Regions from separate parts of the Shinella sp. M27 genome, predicted to be linked through region 1. Evidence: riboswitches for the same ligand, from Rfam matches in the RefSeq annotation. Region 1 holds a riboswitch; each other region holds the start of a gene.

What was found. A riboswitch is a leader RNA that binds a small molecule or an ion and turns the genes downstream of it on or off. The one in region 1 is predicted to bind cobalamin.
Region 2: another riboswitch for cobalamin. It lies ahead of ACOZK4_RS26285 (FadR/GntR family transcriptional regulator); the one in region 1 lies ahead of ACOZK4_RS20330 (CbtB domain-containing protein).
Region 3: another riboswitch for cobalamin. It lies ahead of ACOZK4_RS01970 (hypothetical protein); the one in region 1 lies ahead of ACOZK4_RS20330 (CbtB domain-containing protein).

Annotation. Positions count from the first base shown of each region.
Region 1 is NZ_JBLZPK010000057.1:76,551-80,760, reverse strand. It holds gene ACOZK4_RS20335 (peptidoglycan-binding domain-containing protein) at 1-1,137, shown strand, start outside; cobalamin riboswitch at 1,217-1,582, shown strand; gene ACOZK4_RS20330 (CbtB domain-containing protein) at 1,628-1,804, shown strand; gene ACOZK4_RS20325 (CbtA family protein) at 1,817-2,602, shown strand; gene cobU (bifunctional adenosylcobinamide kinase/adenosylcobinamide-phosphate guanylyltransferase) at 2,604-3,128, shown strand; gene cobW (cobalamin biosynthesis protein CobW) at 3,133-4,182, shown strand.
Region 2 is NZ_JBLZPK010000074.1:54,922-59,131, forward strand. It holds partial or broken gene ACOZK4_RS26275 (short-chain dehydrogenase/reductase) at 1-77, opposite strand, end outside; gene ACOZK4_RS26280 (aromatic ring-hydroxylating oxygenase subunit alpha) at 663-1,892, shown strand; cobalamin riboswitch at 1,946-2,092, shown strand; gene ACOZK4_RS26285 (FadR/GntR family transcriptional regulator) at 2,076-2,540, shown strand; gene ACOZK4_RS26290 (SDR family oxidoreductase) at 2,690-3,475, opposite strand; gene ACOZK4_RS26295 (sugar-binding transcriptional regulator) at 3,525-4,210, opposite strand, start outside.
Region 3 is NZ_JBLZPK010000007.1:164,440-168,649, forward strand. It holds gene metH (methionine synthase) at 1-1,973, opposite strand, end outside; gene ACOZK4_RS01970 (hypothetical protein) at 2,059-2,274, opposite strand; cobalamin riboswitch at 2,377-2,593, opposite strand; gene ACOZK4_RS01975 (GH36-type glycosyl hydrolase domain-containing protein) at 3,002-4,210, shown strand, end outside.

The DNA of each region.
Region 1 (4,210 bases):
GCCGAGCAGAAGGAAGCGGAAGCCCGTGCGGTTGGCGAAAAGCAGGCGGCCGAAGCCGAGCGCCTGAAGGCGGAAGCGGCCGCCGCCGCTGAGAAGGCCAAGGCTGAAGAGGCCGCACGCTTGAAGGCCGAGGCGGATCGCCAGAAGGCCGAAGAGGCTGCTGCGGCTGAGAAGGCCCGTGCCGAAGAGGAGGCGGCCGCCCGTCAGGAAGCCGAGGCCAAGCGCATCGAGGCGGAAAAGGTTGCCGCCGCCGAAAAGGCCAAGATCGAGGAGGAGGCCGCCGCTGCCCGCAAGCTCGCCGAAGAGAAGGCTGCGGAAGTCGAACGCCTGAAGGCCGAGGCTGCCAAGGCGGCGGCCGATGCCGAAGCCAAGGCCGCGGAAGCCGCGCGTCTTGCCGATGAGGCAGAGAAGCGCGCCGAAGAGGCCGCCGCTGCTCAGAAGCCCGCGGATAGCCAGGAACCGGCCGATAGCGCAGATGATGCGACGGCTGCGCGTGAAAACGCGCCGCAGGACGCCGACAACGACAATGGCGCGCGCGCCGTCGAAGAGGCGGAGGCCGCAAAACGTGCGGAAGACAAGACATTCCAGGGCGCTGTCGCCGATGGTTCGGAGAAGGCTTACAAGGACTATCTCTACCAGTATCCCCAGGGTCGCTATGTCGATGACGCCCGCAAGCGCATCGCCGCCCTGAGCGCCAAGCCGGAAACGCAGATGGACGAGGACGCGGCAACCGCCGACGCCACGCGCAAGGCCGAGCCGGTCGTCGATCCGCGCGAGACCTATATGGATCGCTCCGTTCGCGCCCAGGCCCAGCGCTACCTGAGCCTGCTCGGCTACAACACCTATGGTGCCGACGGCGTCTTCGGTCCGCGCTCTCGTGCGGCCATCGCCGCCTGGCAGGGCGCGTCCGGCTATCGCGCGGACGGCTACCTGTCGCGCCAGCAGTTCCGCGCACTGCGCGAAGCCGCACAATATGCCGAGACGCGGCAGGCCCGACAGAATCGCCAGCGTCGCTACCAGCAGCGCGACTACGACGTGCTGGAAGGCCCCGTCGATGGCTACTATGACGGCCCCTACTATCGCGACGACGGCTATTACAACGATGGCGGCGGCGTGGTGATCATCCCCGGCTATTGAGTTTGCGACGGCCGGACGGCGGTTTTGGCACAGGCCATGCCGCTGCCGGTCGATTGACTTCCCGGAGCGGGAAGCATAATCATCAGCGATATTGGATGGTTCCTTGGTCCGGAAACGGACCGGGGAGTAAATGGGAATGTGACGCGGTGGACCCAATCAGGGCGCTGCAATCACGGCCGACCCCGCGACTGTAGAGTAGCGAGGGACGCCCATCCGGACGGGGGGATTTTTGCGGCAAAGGGCAATGGTGCCTGTAGTCGCGAAAAGATGACCAGCCGGAAAAGCCACTGGGTGGCATCACGATAGCCGGGGTTGGACGCCTCTTTTTCTACGAATCGTCCGCCTCTCGTGATTGCCGGAAAACCTGGGAAGGCGAGGGTGACCCGGAGGCGCTGACGCGCCGGACGCTGCGAGCCAGGAGACCTGCCAGACAATGAGGGCATATCGCCCGCCCAGGGGAATTTTCCCCGCTGCCTGCACGGAGGTTGTCATGGCTGTTTCTACCACGTCTTCTGTTGTCCTTTCCGCAAACGATCGTCTCGTTGCCGGCGTTTTCGCCCTGCTGCTCGGCGCCTTCCTCGTCTTCGGCGCCGGCCTTGCGAATTCGGCCGTGCTGCACGACACGGCACACGACACGCGTCACTCCTACGGCTTTCCCTGCCACTAAGGAGTTCTCAACATGATCGTTCGTTATCTCCTGGCCGCCCTGGTGGCCGGGCTGTTCTCCGGCGTGCTCATGACGGCCGCCCAGGAGGCCCGAGTCGTGCCGTTGATTCTGCACGCCGAAGAGTTCGAGGGTGAAGCCGCCCCGGCCGGCGAGGGCACCACGCCCGCGACATCAGATGGTGCTGCCACGACGCAGGAGCATTCCTCGCTCGGTGCCGTGATCCTCGACGTCGCCTCCGCCTTGTCGCCGATCTCGGTTGCCTATGCCCATGAGGGCGAGGACCACGAGGAGGGCGGCATCATGTTCGGCATGAGCCGCTTCTCCGGCACGCTTCTGGCAAACCTCGTCACGGGCACCGGCTTTGCCCTGCTGCTCGCCGGTTTCAGCCTCGTTTCGGGCAATCCGATCACCGTTGCCAACGGTGCGCTGTGGGGTGCTGCCGGCTGGCTTGCCGTGCATATGCTGCCGGCCATAGGCCTGCCGCCGGAGCTTCCGGGCTTCCCGGCTGCCGATCTCACGCAGCGCCAGATCTGGTGGGTTGCGACGGTCGCCCTTTCGGCGGCTGGTCTCTATCTGCTGTTCCTGAAGCCGGGCATCGTCTCCAAGGTTGCCGGTGTCGTGCTTCTCGCCGCCCCGCAGGTCTATGGCGCGCCGCAGCCGTCCGACATTTCCAGCAACGTTCCGGCCGTTCTCGGCGCGGAATTCGCCGTCGCGGCACTCGCCACGACGCTGTTCTTCTGGATCGTGCTCGGCCTCTCGCTCGGCTTTGCGAACGAGAAGATCGCCAGGGCAGCCTGATATGAAACAGACATCGCCCGGAGCCGTCCTGGTTCTGGGCGGTGCGCGTTCCGGAAAGTCCGCTTTCGCCGAAAGGCTGGTCGCCGAGACCGGCCTTTCGCGTCATTATATCGCCACCGGCCGCGCCTGGGATTACGAGATGCGCGAACGCATCGCCAAACACCGGGAAGATCGCGGAAAAGGCTGGGAAACGCACGAGGAACCGCTTGCGCTGGCGGCCTGCATCAAGGATGTGGCGCGCGAGGATCGTGCGGTCCTCGTCGATTGCCTGACGCTTTGGCTCACCAATCTGATGCTGGAGGAGCGGGACATCGCACAGGAATTCGCCGGCCTTTTGTCGGTCGTCAAAGAGGCGCCGGGCCGGCTGGTCTTCGTATCGAACGAAGTCGGCCTCGGCATCGTGCCGGAAAATCGCATGGCGCGTGACTTTCGCGACCATGCCGGGCGGCTGCACCAGCAGTTCGCGGCCCTCGTACCGGAAGTCTATTTTATCGCGGCCGGACTGCCGCTGAAAATGAAGGGTTGAGCCTATGCTGCAACAGAAGATCCCCGCCACCGTCATCACCGGCTTCCTCGGGGCGGGCAAGACGACGATGATCCGCAACCTGCTGCAGAATGCCGGCGGCAAGCGCATCGCGCTCATCATCAACGAATTCGGCGATCTCGGCGTCGATGGCGACGTGCTGAAGGGCTGCGGCGTTGAGGCCTGCACCGAGGACGACATCATCGAACTCACCAACGGCTGCATCTGCTGCACCGTCGCCGATGACTTCATCCCCACCATGACGAAGCTCCTGGAGCGCGAAAACCGTCCCGACCATATCGTCATCGAGACCTCGGGCCTTGCGCTGCCGCAGCCGCTGATCGCCGCCTTCAACTGGCCGGAAATCAAGACGCAGGTCACGGTCGATGGCGTCATCACCGTCGTCGACAGCGCCGCCGTCGCCGCCGGCCGTTTTGCCGACGACCATGACAAAGTGGACGCGCTGCGTGTCGAGGACGACAATCTCGACCACGAAAGCCCGCTGGAAGAACTCTTCGAAGACCAGCTCACCGCCGCCGATCTGATCGTCCTCAACAAGACGGATCTTCTCGACGCCGCCGGTGTGCTTGCGGTGCGTGACGAAGTCGCCTCCCGCATCGCCCGCAAGCCCTCGATGATCGAGGCGAAGAACGGCGAAGTCGCCGCCGCCGTCCTGCTCGGCCTCGGCGTCGGCACGGAGGACGATATCGCCAACCGCAAGTCGCACCACGAGCTGGAGCACGAGAACGGCGAGGAGCACGATCACGACGAGTTCGACAGCTTCGTCGTGGAACTGCCGGCGATTGCCGAGCCTGCCGCCTTCATCGAGCGCCTGAAGGGCGTGATCGCCGAACATGACGTGCTGCGCGTCAAGGGCTTTGCCGATGTGCCCGGCAAGCCGCTGCGCCTGCTCATCCAGGCCGTCGGCACGCGTATCGACAATTACTTCGAACGCGCCTGGGCCGCCGGTGAGACCCGCGGCACCCGCCTCGTCGTCATCGGCCTGCACGACATGGACGAGCAAGCCGTGCGCGCTGCCATCGCCGCGGCGGTGTGATTTTCGGCATGAGCGTGCAGCAGTCCCC
Region 2 (4,210 bases), on a different contig from region 1:
TCGGCGCCGGCCGGGATGCGCATCGGGGCATATGGATCGGTGGCCGCACGCCAGACGGGCTTGGCAACGTCCGAGGAACGGTTTTTGCAGCGCCCGATGTCCGCATGGCCGCGGTCACGCCATTGGCAAACTCGGCATCGGGCGCGGGGAAGGCGCCGTTTTCTTCCAATCTCGAAAACGCGCTAGAGTTGCTAATGATTTTTTGCTACAACTATGGGCCGACGGTTCGAGTTGGTTCATGAGCGCAGTTTGCCGCATCTGATAATAGTGCGGTAGAGTCCCCCTCACTCGAGCAATGATCGCGGAGGGCCAGGAGATTTTTTTGTCGCGGTAGCGTCAGCGACATCGCGCTATGACCCCGTTGGGATGGCGCATTCGGGAATCTCGGTTCGTATCCTCCTAGCCGCTTCTGGTCTGCAATATATCGGGTAACATGGGCCATCCCGGTGAATTTATTGTCTATTCATTGTTGAATTTTGAGGCTGTTTGGCGAATGCGTTCTTTCGCTAAGAGATCGCGGGCATTTAAACGCGACATGAAATCGTTAGAGTAGCTTATGCCTCTAATCGACAATGTCGATTAATAGAGGAAATTTCGGCGACTTGTCCAAGCTCCTGAACGTCTAAATACTGATGAGAAGCTAGTATTTAGGGGTGCATTGAGTGACGAAGGACGCAGAGACCTTAATCAAGACGTCTACGGGTCCGATCGACCAACTCATTGCAGGGCATCGTGCCGGTTACGGTCTTTCCCGACCGTTCTATCACAATGCCGATATCTACCAGCGCGATATGGAGCGGGTCTTCCGCCGGCATTGGCATTGCATCGCCCATGAGAGCGTGATCCCCAACGCCAACGACTTCGAGGTCTTCCGTATTGACACCGAGCAGGTGATCGTCACGCGCGCGGCGGATGGCTCGATCCATGCCATCCTCAACGTCTGTCGCCATCGCGGCGCGGAGGTCTGCACCAAGCAGAAAGGCAATGCGCGCGTCTTCGTCTGCCCCTATCATGCCTGGACCTACGGCAATGACGGAAGCCTGCGTGCGGCGCGCCTGATGCCGAAGGAATTCAAGCGCGAGGACCATGGGCTGAAAACGCTGCATGTGCGCGTTGTCGAAGGCCTGATCTTTATCTCCTTTGCGGAGGTTCCGTTGGATTTCAGCGAGGTCGAGCATCTGTTGCACGCGACCTGCGGCCAATACGGCTGGGGGAGCGCCAAGGTCGCCTATCGCGAAACCTATCCGGTTGCGGCCAACTGGAAGCTGGCCGTCGAGAATTACGTCGAGTGCTATCACTGCGGCCCCGCGCATCCGGAATATTCGCAGACCCACGCGCTGGAGCAGCCGCTCCATATGATCGAGGCGATGAACGACGCCATGGAAGCGCGGACCTATGCGCTTGGCATCGAGGTCGGTTCCGGCAACCGCTGGCAAACCTCACGGGAAGGTCGCGAGGCGATCCATGCCTTCCGCTATGCGCTCTACGAGGGTGTTGAGAGCGGCAGCGAGGATGGCAAGGCTGTCGCGCCGCTGATGGGGCGTTTTACCGATTTTGATGGTGGCGTCACCTCCATTCATCTCGGCGGAACGACATTCCTCGTCTGCTACCCCGATCACGGCATGATCTATCGCTTTATTCCGAAGACGGCAGAGACCTGCGAGATGGAGCTCATCTGGCTTGTCGATGGCAAGGCGGAGGAGGGCAAGGATTACGATCTCGACCGGCTGACCTGGCTCTGGAAGGTCACGACAGCCGAAGACAAGGCAATCATCGAGCACACGGCGCGTGGCGTGCAGTCACACTATTTCGTTCCCGGCCCGATCGCGCCAATGGAGCATAACGAGCTTCGCTACATCGACTGGTATCTCGACGAAATCAGTCGCCCATGAAGATAAAGGTATAAGCATTTCTTTATATCTATTGACAATCGCCCCCTGATGACGTGAAGTCTGCGCGTCGTGGTTCTCTGGAGCGGCTTTGCCATTCCAGGGCTAAGAGGGAATCCGGTGCGCCGAACATTCGGCAAAGCCGGGGCTGCCCCCGCAACTGTGAGCGGCGAGCCGCTGTCCAGCATGGCGTCCAATCACATGGGCCCTTGGCGCTACTCCGACAGCTATTCGGTTTTCGATGTATTCCAGACGCGGATCATGTTGGAAGGGCAAATGGCTAGTCTTGCGGCAGGGAGGCTGATGGCGAATCAACTGGATCAGATGGAAAAAATGACCCAGCAGATGGAGCAAGGCTGGGCGCAGCAGGATCTCTTAGCCAACGTCGAAGCCGACTTGGAATTCCATGCGATCATCGCATCGGCCTGCAGTAACGCTATGCTGCGTGCACTCTACCACACCGTCCGCGATCAGTTGACCGCGACGCAACGACAACCCATTCCGATAACTGATCCCGCTCGCATGCGTGAATCCATCGCAGAGCATCGCCGCATAATCGCGGCCCTGCGCGCAAACGATCCCACGGGAGCTCGGTTGGAAATGGAAACGCATATTCGAAATACAGCGCGTTGCGCGGGCTTGGAGCCCTAAACCATACATGCGACTGACGGCGTAGGTTCAGATCCATTCAAGAGCTTAAGATCGGTGTTGGTTTATCGCAAAAATGATCGCTCCTGCAAAAGCGCGCCGATAGGCGTGCATTTGTGTGAAACAGATAGCGTCCGTAGGCTAGCCCCGTCTTACGACATGATCAGCCCGCCATCGACGTTGATGGTCTGGCCGGTGATGTAAGCTGCATCGGGGGACGCAAGGAAGGCGACGAGGGCGGCGACTTCTGCAGGCGTGCCGGCGCGACCCATCGGGATGCCCTCGACCCATTCGGCCATCAGTTCACCCGGGCCGTATTCGCCGAGCATCTTGCCCCAGACACGGTCGTTATAGTCCCACATCTCGGTGTGGATGATGCCGGGGCAAATGGCATTGGCGGTGATGCCTTCGCGGGCGAGTTCCTTGGCGAGGCTCTGGGTGAGGCCGACGACGCCGAATTTCGACGCGGCATAGTGCGGTGTGTAGATGAAGCCCTGGCGGGCCTGACCGGAGGCGGTGTTGATGAGCCGGCCCTTCGTGCCGCTGGCGCGGAAGCGGCGGATCGCCTCCTGGCAGCACAGGAAGACGCCCTTGGTGTTGACGTCTAGATTGAGGTCCCATTCACGCTCGGTCAGGTTCTCGACCTTCGCGATGGTGATGACGCCGGCATTCTGCACGGAAACGGAGATGGCACCCAGCTCCGCTTCAGCCTCACCATAGGCTTCTTGAACGGCCTTGGCATCTGTCACGTCGAGCGCGAGACCGAGGATTTCGGCGCCGGTTTCCTTGGCGAGTGCGGCGGCCGCGTCCACCGTGTCCTTTTCGATCGCGGCAATCGCGACTTTCGCGCCTTCTTCGGCAAAGCGCTTGGCGATGCCGCGGCCGATGCCCTTGTTGCCCCCGGTGACGAATACCGTCTGGCCTGCAAAACGTGTCATGGTCTTTTCTCCATAATGCGCAGCAGGCCGATGTCTGGTCCGGGATGGATCAGGCCGTGAGCCGTGCCGCAGTAAACTTGTCGGTGACGAGCACATCGATGACGCCAAGTTTCAGGGCGCCGGCGATGGCCTGGGTTTTCGATTCTCCGCCCGCGAGCGCCATGACGCGGGCAGTCTTGCGCAGTTCCTCCAACGAAAGGCCGATAACGCGGTCGTTGAGGGGCGTTTCGACCGGTTTGCCGTCCTGGTCGTAGAAACGATAGGAAATTTCGCCAACTGCACCCGCCTCGTGCAGCATCGCCATTTCCTGGCGGGAGAAGGTATTGCCGGATCGGGCAAGAAGCTCCGACGGCTCAACCGCGCCGATGCCGACGATGGCGAGGCTGAGGCGGCCGAAGAGGTCCATCGTCTCGCGCACCACCGGGTCCGCCAGCATGACAAGCTTGGCTTCCCGCGAAGAGGTGATGCCTTGCACGAGGAGAAGCCGCGGCTCACCGCCCGTCAACCGGGCCAGGCGGGCGGTCAGCTGCGTCGCGTGGGTCTGGACGGAAGCGTCGCCCATGCCGCCCAGGATCTGCACGATGTATTTGGCCTTGGCGTTCTTCAGCGGGTGGATGTTGTCCACCATGCGCAGGATCGTCTGGCTCCAGCTCGAGACGCCGACGATTTCATCTTGCTGTAGCGTGACTTCGAGGAAGTGGGCGGCCGCTTCGCCGATGCGTGCCATGATGGCGC
Region 3 (4,210 bases), on a different contig from region 1:
TCGGCGATGTCGAGCAGGCGTTCGGTCGCGGTGCCGCCGGCCTTCGGCACGCGGTTCAGCACCACGTCCTCGCAGGCCTCGCGCAGGTCCGGTTCGATCGTGTCATAGACGGCGAGCTGGCCGGCATTGACGATGCCCATGTCCATGCCCGCCTGGATGGCGTGGTAGAGGAAGACGGCGTGCATCGCCTCGCGCACTGGCTCGTTGCCGCGGAAGGAGAAGGAGAGGTTGGAGACGCCGCCCGAGATATGGACATGCGGGAGGGTAGCGGTGATCTCGGCGGTCGCTTCGATGAAATCGACGCCGTAGTTGTCGTGCTCCTCGATGCCGGTCGCCACGGCAAAGATGTTCGGGTCGAAGACGATATCTTCCGGCGCAAGGCCGGCGACTTCGGTGAGCAGCGTGTAGGCGCGCGTGCAGATTTCCACTTTGCGCGCCTTCGTATCGGCCTGGCCTTTCTCGTCGAAGGCCATGACGACCACCGCCGCACCATAGGCGCGCACGAGCTTCGCATGTTGCAGAAAGGCCTCTTCACCCTCCTTCAGCGAGATGGAATTGACCAGCGGCTTGCCCTGCACGCATTTCAGGCCGGCCTCGATCACTTCCCATTTGGATGAGTCGATCATCACGGGAACACGGGCGATATCGGGCTCGGCGGCGATGAGGTTGAGATATTCCACCATCGCCTTGGCGGAATCGATGAGGCCTTCGTCCATGTTGATGTCGATGATCTGCGCGCCGTTCGCCACCTGATCGCGGGCGACGTCGAGAGCGGCCGCGTAGTCGCCCGCCGTGATCAGCTTGCGGAATTTCGCCGAGCCGGTGACGTTGGTGCGCTCGCCGACATTCACGAAGGGAATGGCTTCGGTCAGCGTGAAGGGTTCGAGGCCGGAGAGGCGCATGTGGCGTGGAATGTCGGGGATGGCGCGCGGCTTGTGGCGCGCGGCGGCTTCGGCGATGGCGCGGATATGGTCCGGCGTCGAACCGCAGCAGCCGCCGACGATATTGACCAGCCCATCGCGCATGAACCCTTCGATCTGGGCGGCCATCTCGTCCGGCGTCTCGTCATACTGGCCAAAGGCATTCGGCAGGCCGGCATTCGGATAGGCGCAGACGAAGGTTTGCGCCACGGAGGAAATCTCGGCGAGGTGGGCGCGCATGGCATTGGCGCCGAGCGCGCAGTTGAGGCCGATGGAGAAGGGGTCGGCGTGGCGCACCGAATTCCAGAAGGCCTCCGGCGTCTGGCCGGAAAGGGTGCGGCCGGAGAGGTCGGTGATGGTGCCGGAGATCATGACGGGCAACTCGATGCCCTTTTCCTCGAAGACCTCGCGCGTGGCGAAGATCGCGGCCTTGGCGTTCAGCGTGTCGAAGATCGTCTCGATCAGGATGATGTCGGCACCGCCGTCGATGAGGCCGCGCAGCTGTTCGGCATAGGCGATCCTGAGATCGTCGAAGGTCACGGCACGGTAGCCGGGATTGTTGACGTCGGGCGAGATGGAGGCGGTGCGGTTGGTCGGGCCGAGCGCACCGGCGACGAAGCGGCGTCGGCCGTCCTTTTGCTGGGCACGCAGGCCGGCGCGGCGGGCAAGGCGCGCGCCGTCGCGGTTCAGCTCATAGACCATGTCCTCCATGCCATAGTCCGCCTGGGCGATGGTGGTGGAGGAGAAGGTGTTGGTTTCCAAAATATCGGCGCCGGCGAGCGCGTAGCGATAGTGGATGTCCTCGATGGCGCCGGGCTGGGTCAGCGTCAGCAGATCGTTGTTGCCCTGCTGGTGGCAGGCGCAATCGCCGAAACGGTCGCCGCGGAAATCGTCCTCGAGCAGCTTCAGCGTCTGGATTTCCGTGCCCATGGCGCCGTCGAGCACGAGAATGCGTTCGCGGGCGGCGGCTTCGAGGGCGGCGCGGATCTCGCGACCGTCCCGCTTCGGCTGTTCGGGGCCGAACAGGTCGTCCAGGTGGGAAGTGGTGGCCATGGGGAAACCCTCCGATGCAGTATCGTCTGCATCGGAGTTCACATAAAGATATCTTTATGTCAATATATCTTTATGTGGTTTGGCCCTAGTGCATCGGTCCATTCGCCCCGGCAAGCGAGGCGAACAGCGCCTTGAGGCGGATGATGTCAGGGTCGGCGCTTTGGCAACGGGCAAGCTTGTCCACCTCCTTCAGCGCCTCGACCGGAAGATCGGCGCCGCGCGGCTGCCAGAGCAGCCAGGAGATGAAGACGGATTCCGGCTTGCCGGTACCGGACGGCTGGATATCGGTGAATTGATACATTCTTTTTCCCCAATCGAAAATTGGGGGATGACCGGACGCACGCTGCTGGAATTTCACCCAAAGGTGACAACAAGCGCACCCTTGGGACACCCCGCCCATGGACGTTACAGACGTGTCAGGGCAGGTCTCCTGGCTTGCGGGTCATTGCCTTTGTCTCGCCTTCCCGGTGGTTCACACCAGTGGCATGGAGCGACATCGGCTCGCCGTTCACAGTTGCGGGGGCAGCGCCGGTCTTGATCCTCCTTGGAGCATCGCACCGGCTTCCCTCTTAGCCTCCGAGCCGCATGCGACTCGGAAGACCCTGACGGCCGGAGACTGGCGTGACGCGGTAAGCAAGTCAAGGATGCGGGAACACGATGCACAGGCCCGGAACTTTTTTCTCAGCAATGCATTTGGGCTTCCGCCTGCCTCCTGCCCCTCGCTCGTCTCGCCGGCGAGGGCGTGATTCACCAAAACTGCAGATGAGGGCCAATGCAGAGCCATCCCGACACGCTGAGATGTTGCAAGTCTCTGTCCTTACGGCTAAAAAATGCCGTTTTCATGCACCACGCGGCCAGGATGCCAATCAGCGTGTCGCCTGAGCCATGTTCTTTCCGTCAGCGCCATGGGGGCGTCGCATGGTGTCATGGCTGATCGCGGCACAGAGACGAAACCTGCCCGCAAAAAACCCTCCGGCGCACAGGCCTTTGCCGGATGGTTCAACATGGCCGGATCCAGATTAAGAAATATGTCCCTTCACAATACGCCGCACGCCGCCCGCGACGCAGACGCCAAGCAGATCGACTATAACGATTCGATCCGCGCCACCTATCTGACGCTGGAGGAGCTGGCCGAGTGCGGCGAGGCTCTGGCGCGCGACAAGATTGCGCCGCTGCCCGGTTTCCGGCCCTTCGAATTCCGCGCCCGGCACAAGGAAAACGAGAAGGAAATCTTCCGCGTCTATCAGGCGACGGCCAAGGACGTGGAGTCGGGCGCGCAGATCACGCCCGCCGCCGAATGGCTGCTCGATAATTATTACGTCATCGAAGAGGCCATCCAGGAGGTCCGCCGCGATTTCCCGCGCCGCTTTTACCGCCAGCTGCCGACCGTCGAGATCGACGGGCAGGCGGTGCCGCGCACTCTGGTGCTGGCCTGGCTCTACGTCGCGCACACCCAGAGCAACATCTCGCATGAAAGCCTGACGGCCTTCGTGCAGGGTTTCCAGAAGATCGATGCGCTGAAGATTGGTGAACTCTGGGCGCTGCCATCCTTCATCCGCTTCGTGCTGCTCGAAAACCTGCGCCGCATCTCCAGCCGTGTCGAGCGCTCCCGCAAGATGCGCTTCAAGGCCAATGACGTCGCCGATGAGCTGGTGCGCCTGAACGATCCCGAAAAGAGCATCCAGTATCTGCGCTCGATCGAGAACTTCGTCGAGGACAACACCTTCGTCACGCAGCTGCTCTACCGGCTGCGGGATGGCCTGCAGGCATCCGGTGTGGTGATCCAGTGGCTGGAGCGCAAGATCGAGAGCCGCGGCAGTGATCTCGAAGAGCTGATCGTCTCGGAAAACAACCGCCTGTCCTCCGGCAATGCGACGATGAGCTCGCTCATCAAGAGCCTGCGCACCGTCGACGACACCGAATGGCCCGTCTGGTTCGAGAGCGTCAGCCGCCTCGACGACGCGCTGCGCCAGGGCTCGGACTATTCCGACCTCGATTTCGGCTCGCGCAACAAGTACCGCAACACGATCGAGCGTTTCGCCCGCCGCTCCGGCAAGACGGAGCTTGAAGTCACCGAGATCGCGCTTGCCATGACGGCGGAAGATGCGGCCGCCCATGTCGAGGACCTCGACTACAAGGCCAATGTCGCCGCCTTCCTCGTCGGCAAGAAGCGCAAGCAGCTCGAAAAGCGTATCGGTTACCGTCCCTCCATCGTGCAGCGCATCGTGCGCTTCGGC